One region of the Peribacillus sp. P4_D6 genome, then DNA from elsewhere that is predicted to be linked to it. Evidence: riboswitches for the same ligand, from Rfam matches in the RefSeq annotation. Region 1 holds a riboswitch; each other region holds the start of a gene.
What was found. A riboswitch is a leader RNA that binds a small molecule or an ion and turns the genes downstream of it on or off. The one in region 1 is predicted to bind cyclic di-AMP.

Region 1 (4,349 bases):
CCGTCTAAATCCAAATCAAATCCATTCATAACCATGTTTAACTCTAATGCCGGCTCTCTTGGCTTCTTTGGATCAATAATAAAATTACCGTATAAGCCTTTATGAATATGGCGGGCTAGGGGGAGCACATGGCAATGGTAAATTTGTAATCCGTAAGGCTTCGCTTCAAATTCGTACGTGAATTTCTGTCCAGGATAAATAGAAGTTAAACCGTCCATCTCTGGAGGATGAATTCCGTGAAAATGAATAGAGTGGGGGTGGCTGCCCTGATTAATAAAGTGAAACCGCAAAAGGTCCCCCTCGGTACAACGAAAAGAAGGTCCTGGAATTGTTCCATTATAAGTCCAGCCTGGAAATTTAATTCCTTTGGCAATTTCGATTTCCTTATCAATTGCCACGACTTCATATTCCCGGAGTGTTTGACCGTTGGGCAGCTTGGTAACGTTTCCATAATCAAACTCAGTAAGGAGCCGTTCTGCCATTTTATAACCTGTGGTTTTTGTTTTATCACTCATATTTGCATGATTGGAATGATTGCCATTCTTGTGAGACGAATTATTGGATGCCTGAGCCATAGTTGGAAATTGTGCCATTTTATTTAAGTAATAAGATCCAGCTACTCCAAACGCACCTGCAGTCCCCATCTTTAAAATATCTCTGCGGGAAACCTTTTTCTCATCAGTCATTACTTGACCCCCTCCTAAAAAGTTTCCTTAAGTAAACTTTTTGTTGTATTAGCTATACTTTAAGGTAGATACAAGTTTTATGTCAACTCTTTTTTTTCAGAATACTTCGTATACGATGATAAGCAAGTATGGATCTGAAAAGGTGGATGAACTAAGATCCATCCGGACGGTTACAGAAGATATATTGCTGCAAAAAGGGTGGGAATGGATCTAGTCCCTATTGTTTATGAGAATAAACTTTTACATAATCACAAATAGAAAAAGAGGACTTGTACTTCAATAATTGGTTGGTTGCTTCGGCAGCCTTTTTCTCCGAACTCCCATGAAAATTAAAATATTCTTAAAACCAAAAAAGAGCATACAAAAATAGACCCAGAAAATTACTTTTTTTTAAAAAGGCTGAGCCTTATGAGTGATCAGATTGAGTTAGGTAAATCGTAAACAAAAACCTTCAATTATAACAAATTAAGTAGAGGCTAGCGCGACGACCAAAAAAGGATTAATCTCCCATGAGTACTACCCATAAAGGGCGCGACAGTCGGTGGTACACCGTTGTGTCGTCGGAGTCAGACTAACGGAGGAGCTCAAAGGCACCATAGTTCAACGACCTTCTTTGCCAGCCATTAAAACATTATCGACCTAGAAACCAATTTTCATTCTCTGTGGTGAAACGCTAATTTTTACGCTTCATGGATGGCTAACGGGGAAGTTTAATGAAAATGTGAGACCAATAAACACAATGGTATGAGTTCAATATCAAAGGGTACTTTCTTGTGGACTTATATTCTAATCATTGTTTATGGGTTCCGCAATTTGTTCTTTTGTGGGACCCCCATATTGCTGGTTAATGTCTTTAGCTAACTCATCTAATAATTCATCAGATAATAAGGATTATTTTCTTTGAACATGTAAATCCTCCTTCCGTGTTAGTAATCAAAAATACTAAAGCATTAACTAATATGTACTACTGACATTTCCGTTTTCCTCGGTTTTAATCTTTACAAAAATTCATTTACATTTTCTGAACACAGGAGTATTATAATCAAGGTTTCAAATTTCTAAATCGCTGAAATCATTAGGTACGGGGGAACCATTTTTGCGGGTTGTTACTTAACCCAAGGGGTGAATCCTTTTAAGGTAGGGCTACTCAAAGGTCCGAATCCGACAGCTAACCTCGTAAGCGTTAAATTGAGAAGGAAGGTGGAGCTTGTGACACACGAAAAGTGATGTGCCTCCAGGTCTATTAAATATGACTTGTAGGCACTTTTTTTATGCATGTAAAATTATTTCTTTTTTGAGTAATTACTATTGATAAGGGTAAAAATTAACCAATAGATATATTAGGCGGTGCGTGATTAATGATTCCATTCATAAAAAGGCTTTTAATTGGACGACCTTTGAAATCCAATGAATTAGGAGAACAAAAACTTAACAAAACGAAAGCATTAGCAATCCTTTCTTCTGATGCTCTATCATCAGTGGCATATGGTCCTGAACAAATTTTGATAGTATTGATTACGGTAGGTGCAGCAGCATTTTGGTATTCAATTCCTATCGCAGTAGGTGTATTAGTTCTTTTAACAGCTCTCATATTATCTTATAGGCAAATCATCTTTGCTTATCCTCATGGCGGTGGGGCGTATGTGGTTTCAAAGAGCAATTTAGGTGTAAATCCAGGCTTAATAGCTGGAGGATCCCTATTGGTAGACTACATACTAACTGTTGCTGTAAGTGTGTCTGCTGGGACCGATGCTTTAACATCTGCCTTTCCCACTTTACATAACTATAATGTGGAAATTGCCATTGTATTTGTCATTTTTATTACAATTTTGAATTTAAGAGGAGTAACGGAGTCTGCTTCAATATTAGCCTACCCCGTTTACTTATTCGTTATAGCGTTGTTTATATTAATTGGTGTGGGTATTTATAATATTCTAACTGGAGGAGTTTCGCCTGAATTACACACCCCAATAGGTACACCTGTGGCGGGAATCAGTTTGTTTATTCTTTTAAGGGCGTTTGCTTCAGGAAGTTCCGCTTTAACAGGGGTTGAAGCCATATCGAATGCTATTCCTAACTTTAAAGACCCAGCTCCAAATAATGCTGCTAAAACATTAATGGCAATGGGAGCCTTGCTTGCCATACTGTTTTCAGGAATCGTATTTTTAGCCTATTATTATGGCATTTCTCCAAGTGGAGAGGTAACCGTTGTTTCCCAAATTGCCGAAGAAACTTTCGGGCGGAATTTCATGTACTTCTTTATTCAAGGAACTACAGCATTGATATTAATCCTTGCTGCGAATACTGGTTATTCGGCTTTCCCGTTGTTGGCAGTGAATCTTGCAAAGGATAAGTATATTCCAAGGATGTTTCTAGTTAGAGGAGACCGATTAGGATATTCAAATGGCATCATCATCCTTGGTATTGCTTCAATAATTTTAATTGTTGCTTTTCAGGCAGAAACAGAGCATCTAATCCCGCTTTATGCAGTTGGAGTTTTTATTCCATTTACATTGTCCCAAACAGGAATGATGGTTAAATGGATTCGTGAGAAACCTCAGCGTTGGCTTCCAAAACTAATAGTTAATACGATTGGTGCTGTTATTAGTTTCACGGTCACAATGATGTTCTTTTTAACAAAATTCTCTCAGGTTTGGTCAATCCTAATTTTTCTACCTATCATTGTCCTTATCTTCCATCGAATTAAAAAGCATTATGAAGCAGTTGGAGACCAACTTAGGCTTACAACTTGTGAACCATCTGTGGCCATTGAAGGTAATGTTATGATAGTGCCTGTTGCTGGTATGACTCATGTTGTAGAAAATACCTTAAATTATGCTAAATCGCTTTCTCCTCAACAAATTATTGCAGTGTATGTTGCATTTGAAAGAGAAGACGAGAAGAAATTTGAAGAAAAATGGAAGAAATGGCAACCTGAAGTAAGACTGGTGACACTGCACTCTCATTATAGAAGTATCATCAACCCACTTACCAAATTTGTTGATACTGTAGAGAATAAAGCAAGGGAAGGGAATTATCAGGTAACTGTTGTCATTCCACAATTTATTCCCAAAAAAGGCTGGCACAATATTCTTCACAATCAATCAAGTTTTCTTATTCGAGCCTTCTTACTGTTTCGACGAGACGTGGTAGTAACAACTGTACCATATCATTTGAAAAAATAAGGACTTGAATTGATGTACTTCTTAATGCTATAGGTAATTATCAGAGCTGTTATGCAGCTCTTTTTTGTATGAAAACACAATAGTAAAAAAGCCATGCTAAAATAAACCCTCCATATTCTCATTTTTTTTTGATGGGGGTAAATGTACTATGTCGTTATTTAACTGGTTATGCAGTTTGTTGTTCAGATGGAGCGATTGTATAGCCTTTCTTTTTTAGGTATTCGATCATTTTTAATTCTTTGTTATTTTGTTTTTCTTCAAGGTAATTTGAGCCTAGTTCTTGATAAGGTTCTCCTGTTTTTAAGATGTTGTAAGTAATCGTTAATAGTAAATGGGCAGAAGCGATTCGTCCCTTCATTTTTCCTTGCCGTTTGGTAATCCTTTTTCGATGTGAAGCAATTCGATTATTTTGCCTTGATGTCGCTAATACACATTCTACGGCCATCGTTTTTAAAGCTTTATTTCCTTGTGTGGTTTT
Region 2 (6,348 bases), on a different contig from region 1:
ATGTTAAATCCCAAAAAGAAACTTGAAGCAGAAATAAGTGCAGCATTTATTAAGTTCCAGCGTGATCTGATAGGCAGAGGACCACAGGAAGCAAAAACATATATAATTAATGACATGTTGATTACTCGTTTTAAAGGTGTCCTGACTGTGGAAGAAAAGCATCTTGTCAGTCACAATTCCGGCAAAAAACTTGTAAAAAAAATGCGCTCGCTTCTTCGTGAAATGTACACCAAGGATTACGAAAAAATAGTTGAAGATCAAACTGGATGTAAAGTTCTTTCCTCCCATAGTGATATTAGCACTAAAACAGGTGAAAGAATTGAAGTTTTTATAATGGATAAAGATTTAGAGAGGTACTTAGAAACCATCAAATAATACTGTTTAAGTTACATGAATTATCATTTTTTTGTTAAATTTATATATATTTTAGATTAATAGATTGTATACAAATTTTTCATTACATTGGGTTTTCCTTGTTAAACTAAACACCCCGTTAGCCACACATGCATCGCAAAATCGGTGCTGCACCACAGAGAATAACAATGTGGTTTCAAAGTACATAATATTTAATAGCTGGCGAAGAAGGTCTTTGAACTATGGTGCCTTTCAGCCCATACGTTAGTCTGACTTCGACACCCACGGTGTACCACCGACTGTCGCTCCCTTTATGGGTAGCCTCATGGGAGATTAATCTTTTTGGTCGTCTCGCTAGCCTCTACTTAATATGCTGGGATTGGAGGTTTTTGTTTAACGATTTACCAAACTCAATCAGATTACTCATAAGACTCAGCCTTTTTTTAAAAAGCGTTTTTACTGGGTCTATTTTTGTTGTGATTTTTTCTGGATTTTGAGCTTTTTTAATTTTCATGGGAGTTCATTAAGAAAGTTTTATTTGGAACTTTTGGGTCTATCCCGTAACAATCTTTTCTTGGCCATCCATCCTCCATTCCTGAGGTACTCGCATTTTATTAATACTTGGATGTTTCTTTTGGTAGTGGTAGGTGTGTGCATAATAATATTTGTTATCATTTATAAATTAAAGAATCCTAAAGAAAATGCCCCTGAAAAATAGTTTTTTAAAAAGTACCACCTAATTAAAATGCATTTATTCAGTTCAGGACGTGCACTTTTCCGAACACTTTATTTTTTATGTCCCTTATTAACAATTATCTAAACTTGATTTGTTTAAAACATAATAAAGAGGTAGGTTATACTACAAATCCTGAATAATGTAAATGATAGTAATAAATTGAAGTTATACTGCCGTTCATGAGTATAACATGCATTATTGAAAGGGAGAATAAGGATGATTACATACTGGATCATTTTACTAGCTATCGCGGTAGGGATTGTTTTTATAGCAGAAAAAATGAACCAACCGTATCCTACATTTCTTGTTATTGTTGGATTAATAATAGGGATTCTACCTATTCCCGGTTTGTCTGAGGTCAAGAGTTATGCTGCAACTGATACTGTTTTCCAGACAACAGTTATTGTAATCTTTTTATCAGCTCTATTAGGAGATGCAGCGCTTAAACTTCCAATTGATGAACTAAATCGGAGTAAGAAACCTATCCTATTATTATCATTTGTTGGAACATTTTTGACATTTTTAATCGTTTCTTTTCTAATGTACTTTCTACTAAACCTTTCTCTACAACAAGCACTAATCTTCGGAGCATTGATGGCTGCCACAGATCCTGTTTCAGTCCTTAGTATTTTCAAGGCTCTCGGCCTGAATAAACGGTTATCCATTATTGTCGAAGGAGAAAGTTTAGCGAATGACGGAGTAGCTGTTGTATTATTTAAAATTGCCCTTGTGACCACTTTTTTAAGTATTACAGGCACTTTTGAGGCTTCTATTGAGTTCGTAAAAGTAGTATGTGGAGGTATCCTTATCGGGGGAGTATGCGGATTTATTGCTTCCCGTATTACGTCCAAAATCGACAATTATTTGGTGGAGATCGGACTATCCATGGTTCTCTTTTATGGTGCTTTTGATCTCGGGGAACATTTTCATGTTTCAGGTGTGATCGCAGTGGTTACAGCTGGTTTAATCCTCGGGACATATGGGAAAAATATCGGGATGTCTGACCTGACACATGAAAAAATGGATTCCTTTTGGGAAATTGTTGCCTTCCTCTCGAATGCACTCATTTTCTTATTGGTAGGGTTAGAAGTCAGTAGTATTAATTTTTTAGATAAAGGATGGTTGATTATTGGGAGTATTCTAATCGTACTCTTGGCTCGGTTTGTTGCCGTTTATTTCAGTCTTGCTTTTGATAAAAACATTCCTACTTCCTGGAAGCATGTAATTGCCTGGGGAGGATTAAAAGGGTCTCTTTCTATTGCTCTTATATTAAGTGTTACACCGGAGTTTGAAGGGCGAGAGCTGCTATTAGCGATGACGTTCAGTAATGTTTTATTTTCTCTATTAGTTCAGGGAACGACACTCAAAAAAGTAGTCGCTTTAGTTGGCGTGAAATAAATATCTTTTTGGATAAAAAGATAATATATAATAAACGTTTAACTAAAGTAATTTGGAAGGAAATGGTCATGTTGTTTCGGGGGTCTATCAATTGGATTAACTCCAAAATTATCTTCTATTGAAATCGTTGACATGTCAAGATTTGTATTTGAAACTTTCTCTGCTTTTGGTACAGTTGGATTAAGCACTGGATTTACTGGGAAAATGATCCTGATCCTATTTTGATTACAATTATGATGTTGGTGGTTAGAAAAATATCTTAATTGGCTATATGTTAAGTCAAAAGAGCATATAATTATGCTCTCTTTCTTTGTAACTCTTCCACTAGCCTGCCCGTTGTTAAAAGTATCCAAGGAGCTGAAGATCAGCTCCTTGGATATACATCCACATGGGATCATTCCATTCGGGATCTGTCCTTTTCCCTAAGGGTTAAAAGATAGATCGCTACCGAAAAAATCATAATATTACTTTTAACAAAGTTCAAAAAGATTAGTTTCAAAGTGTAAAACCTTCTTAAGGTATCCTGCCATAAACAAACATTGGTATTCACGTATGATTGTTTAAAGACTGCGGAGAAATTGTTGTACAGTTCGTGGAAATCAAATTCCCATTCTGTGAAAGACCTTTGATTCAGGTGATGATATTTTGTTTTTAGAAAAACAATTTTAAAAATGGATTCTTTTTTTTATCCGTTATCTTTAACTCATTCATTATTATTTTATCCTCATTGTTTGCTATCCATTTCTTTAGCGCATGTTTATCCTCACATTGAGTTAAGTACGTTTGTCCACCCTTACCGACAGCGTTAATAACAAATCTATAAGATTTTTTCTCCATATTTCCCTGCCCTTTTTTATTTGATTTATTAAAACTCATTAATTAAGAATGTAAAGAAATACGGACCTTTTTTATAAGATAGTAATAATTAAAAACGTTCTTAAAAATTACGCTGAAATTTATCGAACCTATCATAAAGTCTTAACTAGTTTTAGTCAATATGATTTTAATAAGTTCACAAAACCTTAACAATAGTATGACTCGCTAAAAAATAAATTTTTAAAAAGCAAATAACTTCAGGTAATTTTTAGTGACATTGGGTTTACAACTAATACCTGAAGGAGTAAGATACTTTTCATAAACAATAAATCGGCCTAATTTCAAGTAATTGAATACGGAGGACCCAGTCATTTGGGGTTAATTCTGCTTTGATTTGCAGAAGGGATGAGAAAAAAGCTCTTTCGCCATCCTACCCGTCAGCTAACTTCGTCGGCTAAAGCGAAGGAGGTCATAAGACCACCTAAATTCAGTGGGCTTTTTTTGTGCTTTTTTGTGACAAAATAGCAACCTGATGTATACGTAGGTCTTTTTATTATGCGTATAAATATAAATCAATTTATGTAACCACGCGTGTTTCTACTACCAAGGAAAGGGGTAATACCGACTTGTTGTATACATAGGAAAAGTGTCTGCTTTTGTTTACAAGAGGTTAAGTAATGTTCTATTGAGTTATCTACAAGGTGAATGTGAATGAAACAAAGGTGAAATACTAACCAAATGTCAAAGAGTCTCTAGTAGTTTGTATTAGGGCATTTAAATGTAAATATGTTTGTTGTATTTCTTCGTACTTATAATAATTTATTTATAGTTAGGATGATGATTAATTTTGAAAAAAGTAAAAGAATTTTTAGATCCTCCAAAAATTCTTGTAATGGGCTTTGCCGCTTTGATACTTATTGGTTCATATTTGTTAACTCTCCCTATCTCCACTGAAGATGGGAATGGTCTTTCTTTTCTAAATGCTTTATTTACCTCTACCTCCGCTACATGTGTGACAGGGCTTGTCGTAGTTGATACGGAAACGACATTTACCAAGTTTGGAGAGTTAGTAATTTTATCACTCATTCAAGTGGGTGGCCTAGGCTTTATGACATTTGCAACATTTTTCTTCTTCTTATTAGGCAAAAGAATCTCATTAAAAAGCAGATTGTTGTTGCAAGAATCCTTAAATAACTTATCTATGGCAGGTGTAGTTAGGTTAGTAAAAAGGATTTTGATTTTCACTGCAGTCATTGAAATCCTAGGTTCCTTTATATTATCTATTCGTTTTTCTTTCGATATGCCAATTGGTAAAGCAATCTATTATGGCGTTTTTCATTCGATATCTAATTTCAATAATGCGGGTTTTGACTTGATGGGAGAGTTTAGGAGTMTGACACCATATGCAGCAGATCCTATCGTAACCCTTACTGTGGCTGCCCTAATAACATTAGGCGGAATTGGCTTTATCGTTATGAATGAACTATACGAATACCATGATACCCATCGCTTATCCGTTCATACAAAAATTGTATTGATAACTAGCTTAATCCTTACAATAGGAGGGGCCATTTTAATATTTATATTTGAATATGGAAATGACAAAACGTTACAGCCTTTATCCTACGCTGGAAAAGTATTGTCTTCATTGTTTCAATCTGTTACTCCGAGAACAGCAGGATCTAATACATTAAACATTCCGGACTTAACACAACCTACTTTGTTGCTTATCATCTTCTTAATGTTTGTTGGTGCTTCTCCTGGGTCGACTGGTGGCGGGATTAAAACCACTACATTAGCCACCCTAATAGGAACTGTTTGGTCTCAGATTAAAGGGAAAGAAGATGTAGTTTTATTTCGTCGCCGCATTGTTATTGAAACAATATTTAAAGCATTAACAGTTACTGTAATTGGGTTATCTTTAATATTAACGATTACCATGTTATTGACCATCACAGAAAGTGGAAGAGATTTCTTAATGATATTATTTGAAGCTACTTCGGCATTTGCTACCGTTGGCCTTTCAATGGGTTTAACCCCAGAATTATCTCCTATCGGCCGAATACTCATTATTTTCACAATGTTTGCAGGTAGATTGGGGCCTTTGACTATTGCTTTCGCTATTGCCATGAGGCGCAAACCAGATCCATTAAGGAATCCAAAAGGCAAAATCATGATTGGTTAATAATAAATGAAGGGGTGTAAATGAATGTCTAAACGACAATATGCTGTTATCGGTTTAGGAAGATTCGGAACGAGCGTAGCTCTTAGGTTACATACAGCAGGACAAGAGGTCTTGGGAATTGATATAAATGAGGAAAGAGTTGAGGATGCGGAATTGAGCGTTACCCATGCAGTCATAGCGGATACCACTGAAGAAGAGACATTGAAATCTATCGGAATCCGGAATTTCGATTGTGTCATCGTAGCCATCGGAAATGATATGCAATCAAGCATTTTAACTACATTGCTCTTAAAGGAATTAGGGATAAAAAAGGTTATTGCAAAAGCTCTTAATAAAAACCACGGACAAGTGTTAAATAAAGTAGGCGCTGATTGGGTTATCTATCCGGAAAGAGATATGGGTGAACGGGTGGCAAATCAACTCCTATCCCCTAAAATGCTGAATTATATAGAGCTCTCTAAAGAATACAATATAGAGGAAATCATGATCCCTTTGAGCATGACAGAAAAAAGTCTTAGGGAGCTTGATTTACGTGCAAAATATAATATTAGTGTTATTGCCATCGTTAGTAATGGTGAGATTATTATCTCTCCATCTCCTGATTATGTTATCCACGAAGGAGATATGCTACTGATGATTGGAAATAAAGAGGATTTAGCTCTGTTTGCAAATATAGATTAATACTAGTGGGGTCGAAACGTCCGTTTACGAATTTTATCCGAAACAACGGGTCCCTGCTATCCTGATTGTCTAAACACTTACTCAGAAAAGTTTCGGCTTAAGATAAGAAAAGAAAGAAGGATATAGTCTGGTTCGGGGCGATAGCTCCGTAAACCCATCGGCTTGCAACGGCCCGATG
Region 3 (10,278 bases), on a different contig from region 1:
GGGCTGCAGACGCAGCCCTTTCTAATGATACTGATTGATGCTATCCACCATTGATGATGTCGCATGTCCATTTCCGAATCATCAGCGACTTTGAAATAATAACTTTCCCAAACAGCAGTCAATCGGATAATGATGATGGAGAAGGTTTTATATTAACATTAATTAAAGCTTTAAAAGAGGAAGTATCCCCACATCTTACTGCAAATCCTTTTTATTGTACGGGCTTCATAGTTACTGTGAGTAATAAATGTTCATACTCACATATCGGAAGCGTAGTTATTGCTGAATTTTTTATAAAGATAAGAAAAAAAGCAAACCTTATGTAGGTCTGCTTCTTTTCTTAGATAATGGAACTTACTTCTTCAAATGATAGGGCACTGTCGCAACAACCACATTTCTTCTATAAAGCAAGTAGGCCTTAATCAGTAAACTTGATTGGTTATGAAGAATATTGTGCCAGCCCTTCTTCGGAATAAATTGGGGGATGATCACCGTAACTTTATAGTTGGATTCACTAGCCTTATGTTCTACTGTGTCCACAAATTTAGTTAGTGGCTGTATGATACTCCTGTAATAAGAGTTTAGAGTCACAAGTCTAACATCTGGTTGCCACTTCTTCCATTTTTCTTCGAATTTCTTTTCATCTTCTCTTTCAAAAGCGACATAAACGGCAATGACCTGATGTGCAGATAGAGATTTTGCATAATTTAAAGAGTTCTCAACCACATGAGTTATACCCGCAACAGGTACAATGATGATATTTCCTTCGATTGGTAAGATCGGCTCACAAGTTGTAATCCTTAGTTGGTCTCCAACTGCTTCATAATGCTTTCTAATTCGATGAAAAATTAAAATGATGATAGGTAAAAAAATCAAAACAGGCCAAACCTGAATAAATTTGGTTAAAAAGAATATCATCGTGACGATAAAGCTAATTATGGCACCAATTGAATTAATGGTTAATTTCATCATCCAGCCTTTTGGCTTTTCGCGAATCCATTTAACAATCATCCCAGTCTGGGATAACGTAAATGGGATGAATACACCAACCGCATAAAGCGGAATGAGATTTTCCGTATGTCCTTCAACTGCGACTATCAAGATGATGGATGCAAGTCCAAGTATGATAATTCCATTGGAATACCCTAAACGGTCCCCTCTGATCGTAAACGCCCTTGGTATGAATTTATCCTTCGCCAGATTTACCGCAAGCAAAGGGAAAGCCGAATATCCAGTATTTGCCGCAAGTATCAAGATCAATGCAGTTGTACCTTGAATGAAGAAATACATGAAATTCCGTCCAAAGATCTCTTCAGCAATCTGGGAGACGACCGTTACCTCTGCGCTAGGAACAATGCTTAAATAATAGGCTAAGTATACGATTCCCGAAAACAAAACAGCTAGTAAGGAACCCATCGCTATTAATGTTTTCGCAGCATTATTCGGTGCTGGATCTTTAAAGTTCGGGATTGCATTTGAAATCGCTTCGACTCCTGTCAATGCGGAGCTTCCTGATGCAAATGCTCTTAGCAGTATAAATAAACTGATGCCTGCTACCGGAGTCCCGATTGATGCATGCAATTCCGGTGAGACTCCTCCCGTCAGAATCTTGTAAATTCCAACCCCAATCAAGATGAACAAGGCTAAAACGAATAGGTACACCGGATAGGCCAAGACAGATGCCGATTCCGTAACCCCCCTAAGGTTCAAGATAGTAAGTAGGATGACAAAAATAATGGCTATGAGGACATTATAATCATGCAGGCCGGGAAAAGCGGACGTGATGGCATCCGTACCAGCGGAAACACTTACCGCGACAGTTAATATATAATCGACCAATAAGGATCCTCCAGCTATCAACCCTGGATTGACACCTAAATTGTTTTTTGAAACCACATAGGCTCCCCCGCCATGTGGATAAGCGAAAATGATTTGTCTGTAGGACAAAATCAAAGCGGTTAACAGGATCAATACTCCAATCGCGATAGGGATTGAATACCAGAATGCCGCAGCACCGACCGTGATCAGGACAATCAATATTTGCTCCGGCCCATATGCAACCGAAGACAATGCATCTGAAGATAATATCGCCAACGCCTTTGTTTTGTTAAGCTTTTGTTCACCAAGTGCATTTGATTTTAAAGGTCTCCCGATCAAGAACCTCTTTATAGAAGATAACATCAAGAATTCACCACCAGTTTAATTTATAAGTTTATGTTTCCCAGCTGTAGCAAAAAAACGAGACGAAACACAAAAATGCCTACAAGTCATAGCTAAATAGACCTGTAGACATCAATTTTTTTGTCTAACAAGCTCCACCTTCCTTCTCATATAACGCTTACGAGGTTAGCTGTCGGATTCGGACCTAAGAGTAGCCCTACCTTTTAAAGGATTCACCCCTTGGATTGTAAAAACAATCCCAATAACGGGTCCCCCGCACCATAAGGTTTAAGCGATTTAGAAATATGAAACTGTTGATTATCATACTCCCGTGAAATGGAAAAGTAAATGAAAATTTTGCACAGAAATAGAATTATTATTTATAAGCGAGGTTTTATTCTTGACTTATATAACAAAAGTCATGCAAACACATGAATCGAAGGTAGGAAAGGAGGAAAGTAACTGTCTAAAAGGAAGATATTCAAGAAGACAATGAACAAAAGATAGATTCCCCAAAAGGAAAAATGAAGTAACGTGATGGATCAAGTAAAACAGATCTGCCCCAGCTTGGATAGTCATAAAATCAGAATTTCGCTTTCCGATTCCGTTTTTAATTCCCGTCCATTCGGGGGCATTATTCCACTCATCTACGCTAATTAGTTCCTTCCTTCTTGAATTGGCCTCAAATTGCTTTTTTTAAAGACAAAGTATTTCTGGCCAAGATAGTTAAGCACTGTATAAAAGATTGTTCCTATCAGAACAGCCAAATTTTGTTGTATGGATAAATGAACGGTTCCTTCCAGTGATTCTGCAATGGCTTGTCCTATAGAATAAGCGGCGGAATAACAAATCAGGATGACGCAAAAGAAACGGGCAACTCCTCGCCGCCATTCTATATCGCTTTTAAAGGTAAAAGTCCTGTTCAAGAGAAAACTCGTTACAGCTCCCGTACCATTGCCGATAAAGGTGGAGATCCAGTAAGATAATTCAAGAGCATTCATGAGAAAAAGCATGATGGAAAGTCCAACCGCTGTATTGACTATTCCAACCAATAAAAAGCGGATAAAGGAGTTAGTTTGTTTTAGATAGTTTTTCAATACTGTTCCGTTCATTTTCTAATTGCTCCCGTTTTTTAAAATCGAGCGGATTAAATAGATCAAGATCAACAATATATTTAGGCCGGCGTTTGGATTCATTATAGATTTTTCCGATATACTCCCCAATCAACCCGACAGCAATCAACTGTAGTCCACCGATCAACCATATGGAGGTGATCAATGAGGTCCAGCCAGTTTCGGTCTGCCCATAAAATTTCAACCATAAAAAGTAAGACCCAAAGAGTAAGCTAATGAAAAAGGAAAGACATCCTAGCCATAATACAAGCCGGATCGGTGTAACTGAAAAGGAAGTAATGCCATCAAGTGCAAAAGCAACCATCTTCTTAAATGGATATTTCGTTTCCCCAGCCAATCTTTCTTTACGGTCATAATAAACAGAGTCCGTCTTAAACCCAATGAGCGGTACAATCCCCCGTAAAAAAAGATTCGTTTCATCAAAGCGTTCCAACTCCATGATCGCCCTTTTGCTCATTAGCCGGAAATCGGCATGATTATAGACAAGGTTAACCCCCATCTTGTTCATTAATTTATAAAAACCTGTTGCAGATGTTCGTTTAAAGAATGAATCAAGGTCCCTTTTCTGGCGGACACCATATACGATTTCACATCCTTCATTGAATTTTCGAATGAATTCCGGGATGACTTGAATATCATCCTGTAAATCTGCATCAATGGAAATCACACAATCTGAGGCTTCCTTGGCTGTAAACAACCCAGCCAGAAGTGCATTTTGATGTCCAGCATTCCGGGAAAGCTTTAGCCCGCGAACATATTCATTATTAATCGTTTCTTTGTAAATGATCCTCCAAGTTTGATCCTTGCTCCCATCATCGACAAACAAAATTTTACTTTGACCGGAAACAACGTTTTCATCGACCAACCCCCTCATCAATCCACAAAGCTGGGAAATGGTTTCCTGCAAAACGCTTTCTTCGTTATAACAAGGTACAACAATCGTTACAATCGGTGAATTCATTCTATACCCCCCTTTTCACATGACTCTGTATAAATGAATTTTCCATACGCTTCCTTTTTTCGTGAAAACCCTATCCAGCACCAATCCGTTTTCCTTCGCGTTGTTGATTGGGATGGCAGAAAATATATACGTTCCGCCTAATCCTTTAAACGCATCCATGTTGAGGTCCAAATTTTCCAGCTCTTTCTTCGAGCCTTTCTTGAACATATAATGCTTCCCAAGCTCATCGGTAAATAGGTAACAACGTCCTCCCCATTCATCAAAATAGATTCTGATGTTTTTATTCTTAGCCAATTCGTTTTCAATTATTTGACGAAATTGATGTTTGTAAGAAAGCGGATAAAAATTGTTATAGCTATCGAGCGTGTAAAATCCATTATATTGAGCGATTGCGGGATGCAGCCCAATGCTGGCAACACGATATTCTTCTTGTGGACGGTCAATATGATCTTTTATTTCCTGAAAAAGGCTTTCTGAATAGAACTCTTTAAAAGTTGGCTTTTTATTGTGGCTGATTTCCTCATTGAAACCGATTAAAATCAGTATTTGAACGGCGATGAAAATGGAAAGGGTTTTCTTAGCATAGTCGCTGTATTCCCAAATGATTTTTATCGCAAGGGCAAACCCCAAGTAAATGATCATCGGCCTTAAAAAGTGAAATCTGGCAAAGTTAAAAGTATCCAGGGTGTGAAACCTTTCCGTTAAAGGAAGCCAGCCTTTATAAAACCAAAATGCGTACCACGCTGAGAGCATAAAATTCAAGCCGAATAAAAAAACATATACCTTTTCCTGTCTCCACAATTTTTTGGTCAGAATAATATAAAGGGCAAAGACTGTAATCGGCAGGATGATAAGCGCATGTACAGTCATGACATGCGTATGTCCAAGAACGAAATTTTTGAAAGTAAGCTTAATGACCCAATCGAGCGGCAGCCTTGCGTGAAAATATTCATCTCTACTGTTTGGCTCCGAATCAAAAATGAATGAAGCGACCAAACGATACTCCACCAAACCAAAAATGACGGTCATATAAACGATTGAAAGAAGAAACGTTATATTCCATCCTTTTCCCCTGATTACATCCGTTAGCCAAAGAAAGCCCATTGCAACAAGGAAAAAGAAAAAGCCAAGCACGATGCTTGAATAAAGCGGTAAAAGTGTAAGGACCAAATAATTCTTCCAAGAATGATCCTTGCTGCGGATATTCAAAAAAGCCCAAAGGGCTAAAGGCATCCCAAGTGTACTGAGCATTCCCGATGGCCAAAATGGGGTAAGGGCAAAGGCTAAGGATGTTCCAACCCTAATCCAACCTGATTGTCTTCCTGTAACCAAATGTTCCTTCAATAAGATATACATACCAAAGAATGCAATAAACCTTGTTAATGCCTGGCTTATTGCATATGCGACCATTGTCGGAAAAAGAGCATGAAGCCACACGATAATACTGAACTCACTGCCAAAAGCATTACGGGGCAGCCCATTCATAATCTGAGGAATTCTGGCGTCAATTGCACCGAATAACTCACCGCTTTCTGAAAGGACTTTATACCAGGCAAGGTTGGAATCCAAATTATCATGTACGCGAATATGCGCATTTTCTCCAAGGATGATTAAGGGCGAAAGATATAAAACAATGACGAGTAAGGCAAAAAGGATTTGTTTTCTCTCTTTATTTTCAATTGGCAAAATATCCACCTCTTGATTAAATTCATATATCCATAATATTTGGCTTCGGAGGTAAATCTATTCTTTTTAAGGGATTTATTTTAACCTATTTTGATATAGGTCAACCAATGACCACATAAAATGCAATAAGCATATAAAAGAACCTTAAAAAGGGGCTGGGCTATGATAAGGAAAGCGGTGATTCCAGCAGCCGGTTTAGGAACACGATTTTTGCCTGCTACGAAAGCTCAACCAAAGGAAATGCTGCCGATTGTCGATAAGCCGACCATTCAATATATTATCGAAGAAGCGGTACAATCAGGGATTACGGATATTATCATCGTTACGGGTAAAAACAAACGTGCCATCGAAGATCATTTCGATAAATCGATTGAGCTTGAAATGCTTCTGCAAATGAAAGGTCAAAATGATCTGCTTAAGATTGTGGAGAACATTTCCAACATGGTCGATATCCACTATGTAAGGCAAAAGGAACCTTTAGGTCTGGGTCATGCAGTTTTATGTGCCAAAACTTTTATCGGAGACGAACCTTTTGCCGTCCTGTTAGGGGATGATATCGTGGATAGCCAGGTTCCAGCCTTGAAGCAGTTAATGGAACGGTATAACAAGGTTCGAGCGAGCATTATCGGATGTAAGGAAGTATCACCAGCCGATGTCTCCAAGTATGGGATCGTAAACTTCCAAGAACGATATGAGGATTTATTTCTGGTAAGAAACTTGGTGGAAAAGCCAAAAGTGGAGGATGCACCATCAACACAGGCGATAATTGGCCGATATATTTTATCACCTGCGATTTTTGAAATCCTTGAAAACGTACAGCCTGATCGTAAGGGGGAGATCCAGCTTACTGAAGCTTTAGACCTTTTGTTAGAAAAGGAACCATTATATTCGTATATCATCGAGGGAAATCGTTATGACGTCGGCGATAAATTCGGCTTCCTTCAAGCTTCAATAGATTTCGCCATGAAACGACCTGAACTTCGTGATCAGCTAATAAAATATTTAAGGCAGTTGTTTCCTTAATGAAGTTAATATAGACCATGCCCAATTACCAAAAAGAGGTGATTGGGCCATTTCCACATCGGATTGACCCCTTTGGTTGTAAAATGATCCACTTACCATAATCCTCTAAGTAAAATATAACTGTTTATGCTTCCGTAAAATGTTACAGCAGAAAAAGTTGAACAGAGAAAGAATAGTTTTCTATAAGTGAGGTTATGTTGATAACATATCATGATTGTTCCAAACACACCATATCCAGAAAGGATTGTAGAGAAACACATGCACAATAAAGCAAATAATCCAATAATATCTGATGAATTTTTAGAAAAAGTGGTTAAGGAGATCAATGCACAATTTGGCGGGCCCATCAATGAAAAAAATGATCGTTTCCAACATAGGGGCGATGATGAAAGAAGTTGAATTGAATCCCCCTTCATTAATCTAAAGCTCTCATGAAAAACTCTGGCTATATTCATCCAGGGTTTTTTCGCTGTAACTTTTTTCTTCAATAGAATTATCAGCCCTTTCTTTAACGACTTGTCCAAACCAATTTAGCTTATCCTCATACAATGATTACATGTAAGTATTTTAAAGAAAGGGGAAAAACTTCATTGAGCCACGCTGATGATGTCTTCCGCACTTCTCAAATGGTTCCAAAAGGAAGGCTGGTTTCCGGACATACAAAAGAGTTCCAAACAGATCCCATTGGGTTCCTGACCCGATTGTCCAAGGAATATGGGGAAGTTGCTAAATTCCGTTTAGGACCATTCCAAACTGTTTATCACGTTTTAAACCCTGATTTAATCAAACAAATACTTGTAACAAAACAACAATCTTTCGTCAAATCCAGGGACTTCAATCTTTTAAAACTGCTTATCGGTGAAGGTCTGCTTACAAGCGAAAAAGACTTTCATATGCGACAGAGAAGGCTTATCCAACCCTCTTTCAAAAAGACTCATATTAGCCAATATGCCAAGGATATGATTGATACCACAATGGATTATATATCAACTTGGCAACATGATGATGAACGGAGTATAACGAAGGATATGATGAACATCACTCTCGGGATAATCAGCAAGACCATGTTCAGCATGGAATTCAAGGATGGATATGAAATCGTTGGGAAACCTCTGGAAACTGCATTGAGAATAACAGTCAAAAGGATGAGAAAGATTTTCCGTATGCCATTATGGGTACCGACTAAAATCAACCGTGAATATAAAAAGGCGATACAAAGGCTTGATAAAGTGATTTACGGCATTATTGAAAAACGGAAGAACGATACAGTAAAACATGAAGACATGCTAGGGATCTTGATGGACGCCCGTGATGCCGACGACGGGTTAGGCATGTCAAGCCATCAGGTCCGTGATGAATTAATGACTATTTTTCTTGCCGGTCATGAAACGACAGCAAATGCTCTTTCCTGGGCACTGTATGCAATTTCGAAGCATCCGGAAATTCAAGTCAAGCTTTTCAATGAAGTCAATAGCATAATCGGTCAACGGACACCCAAGCCTGAAGATTTCATGAAATTACAATACACTCAAAATATCATTCATGAAACACTTCGCTTTTACCCGCCACTGTATATCTTATCCCGTGATGTGACGGAGGATGTCACAATAGGAGGATATCGCTTTAAAAAAGGCGATATGATACTAATAAGTTCTTATGTGATGCAGCATAATCCAGAGTATTTTGATCAACCGGAATCATTTATCCCTGAGCGATTTGAAAATAACTTTATGAAAAGCCTGCCTGCGTTCGCTTACTTTCCATTTGGCGGAGGGCCGCGGGTTTGTATTGGCAATCACTTTGCCATGATGGAAGCGGTGTTTGTACTGGCCTGCATTGCAAAGCGATATAGGATAAAGCTTGCACCTGACCATCATGATGTAACTCCCCTTCCCTCCCTTACACTCAGACCCAAGAATGGACTGCGCATGGTGTTAGAAGAAAGAGCTGCAGAAGCCTTTGAACCTGGTGCATCCAATTTTTAGTAATAGGGGTTTTTTCCCTAATAAATATCGTTGTACTAACTGGCCTACCCTTATAAAAGGAGGGATGAAAAAATGTATTTGCTCCATTCACCACGAAAGGGAATCATCCACACTGAATTGCACTATTTAGGAATGGCCTCACAGGTATATACCGGTTATCTGCAATTTTTAAGCGAAATTGAACCGAAACAAGAAACCGAGTACCTACAGGCGCCGCTCCCCTTTTCAAATGAGAACGGATAGTTTCCCGCTTCGTACCTATTATTAAAGAAAAACCGACCTTGAAAGGTCGGTTTTTTGTAATTCTGCAGTATGTTCCATAACCCTGGCCCCCGCAGCCCCCAAATGCTGGCTGCGACAAACCTGATAGGAAAACTAAGCGACTTCGACTATTAAGGACAGAAACTGGTTCCATCAACTTATTTACTACGAAACAAATGACAGTAATATTGCAATTAAACAGGATTATATTTCTCTCTTTTCAATATGTATTTTAAAGAATGAAGAATTGTTAATTCATCCCTAAAAAATCACCTAGCAGTTTTTTGCTTTGATTCATTTCATAAAATCCAATATTTTCAGATAACCTTTTTCGCCGGTTGGAAATCCATTCCCCTTCACCGGCCTAAATTGACTTTTTTCCCATTCATGATATATTAATATAGTACTTTAGTACGTGAAAGCGTTCAATAGTAGAAGAAACTTTTATGTTTTACTGATAGGCTATTTTATTAAAATTGTGAAAGAAAGGCATGAATATAATGGAGAAGACTCATCAAGATCTAAAAAAGGGCCTATTGCCGAGGCATGTCCAGTTCATTGCTTTAGCCGGAATGATAGGAACGGGGATTTTTAAGGGGAGTTCCGATACATTAAATATGGCAGGCCCAAGTGTTGTAATAGCCTATTTAATAGGGGGGCTATTGTTATTCATTGTAATGGCCGCACTAGGGGAGATGGCAACCGCTTTTCCTAATATGAACGTCCAACATCTCATTAATAAAGCTTTTGGGTTTCAACTATCCTTCATTGTCGGATGGCTCTATTGTTTCAATTGGATTATCGTAATCATTGTAGAAATAGTTGCAGCCGGCAGTTTTCTACAATATTGGTTTCCTACAGTACCATTATGGCTGTTAAGCATACTTTGCGCTTCAGTAATAATAGGAATTAATTTGTTTCAAGTAAAATACTATGGAGAACTCGAATTTTGGTTCGCAGGAATTAAAATAATAACCTTAATTGCTTTTATCATTTTAGGAGCTTTGATCATGCTAGGACTCTTTCCTAGTTCGGCTTCATTTTCAAATTACACGGAACATGGCGGTTT

Region 2: it holds a riboswitch for cyclic di-AMP, as region 1 does, so the genes downstream of both, AC1DVB_RS11750 (TrkH family potassium uptake protein) here and AC1DVB_RS21945 (APC family permease) in region 1, are expected to answer to the same signal.
Region 3: it holds a riboswitch for cyclic di-AMP, as region 1 does, so the genes downstream of both, AC1DVB_RS02910 (APC family permease) here and AC1DVB_RS21945 (APC family permease) in region 1, are expected to answer to the same signal.

What each region holds. Positions count from the first base shown of each region.
Region 1 is NZ_JBFUIQ010000118.1:6,787-11,135, forward strand. Features, by position in the region: gene AC1DVB_RS21940 (multicopper oxidase domain-containing protein) at 1-686, opposite strand, end outside; cyclic di-AMP (ydaO/yuaA leader) riboswitch at 1,741-1,884, shown strand; gene AC1DVB_RS21945 (APC family permease) at 2,045-3,871, shown strand; gene AC1DVB_RS21950 (hypothetical protein) at 4,038-4,316, opposite strand; partial or broken gene AC1DVB_RS21955 (IS110 family RNA-guided transposase) at 4,322-4,349, opposite strand, start outside.
Region 2 is NZ_JBFUIQ010000029.1:31,822-38,169, forward strand. Features, by position in the region: gene AC1DVB_RS11735 (Na-translocating system protein MpsC family protein) at 1-375, shown strand; gene AC1DVB_RS11740 (cation:proton antiporter) at 1,307-2,488, shown strand; gene AC1DVB_RS11745 (hypothetical protein) at 3,140-3,325, opposite strand; cyclic di-AMP (ydaO/yuaA leader) riboswitch at 3,627-3,775, shown strand; gene AC1DVB_RS11750 (TrkH family potassium uptake protein) at 4,197-5,489, shown strand; gene AC1DVB_RS11755 (potassium channel family protein) at 5,514-6,170, shown strand.
Region 3 is NZ_JBFUIQ010000003.1:109,973-120,250, reverse strand. Features, by position in the region: gene AC1DVB_RS02910 (APC family permease) at 355-2,181, opposite strand; cyclic di-AMP (ydaO/yuaA leader) riboswitch at 2,320-2,465, opposite strand; gene AC1DVB_RS02905 (GtrA family protein) at 2,817-3,272, opposite strand; gene AC1DVB_RS02900 (glycosyltransferase family 2 protein) at 3,232-4,254, opposite strand; gene AC1DVB_RS02895 (DUF6044 family protein) at 4,270-5,934, opposite strand; gene galU (UTP--glucose-1-phosphate uridylyltransferase GalU) at 6,103-6,963, shown strand; gene AC1DVB_RS02885 (hypothetical protein) at 7,174-7,362, shown strand; gene AC1DVB_RS02880 (cytochrome P450) at 7,554-8,948, shown strand; gene AC1DVB_RS02875 (hypothetical protein) at 9,021-9,191, shown strand; gene AC1DVB_RS02870 (amino acid permease) at 9,710-10,278, shown strand, end outside.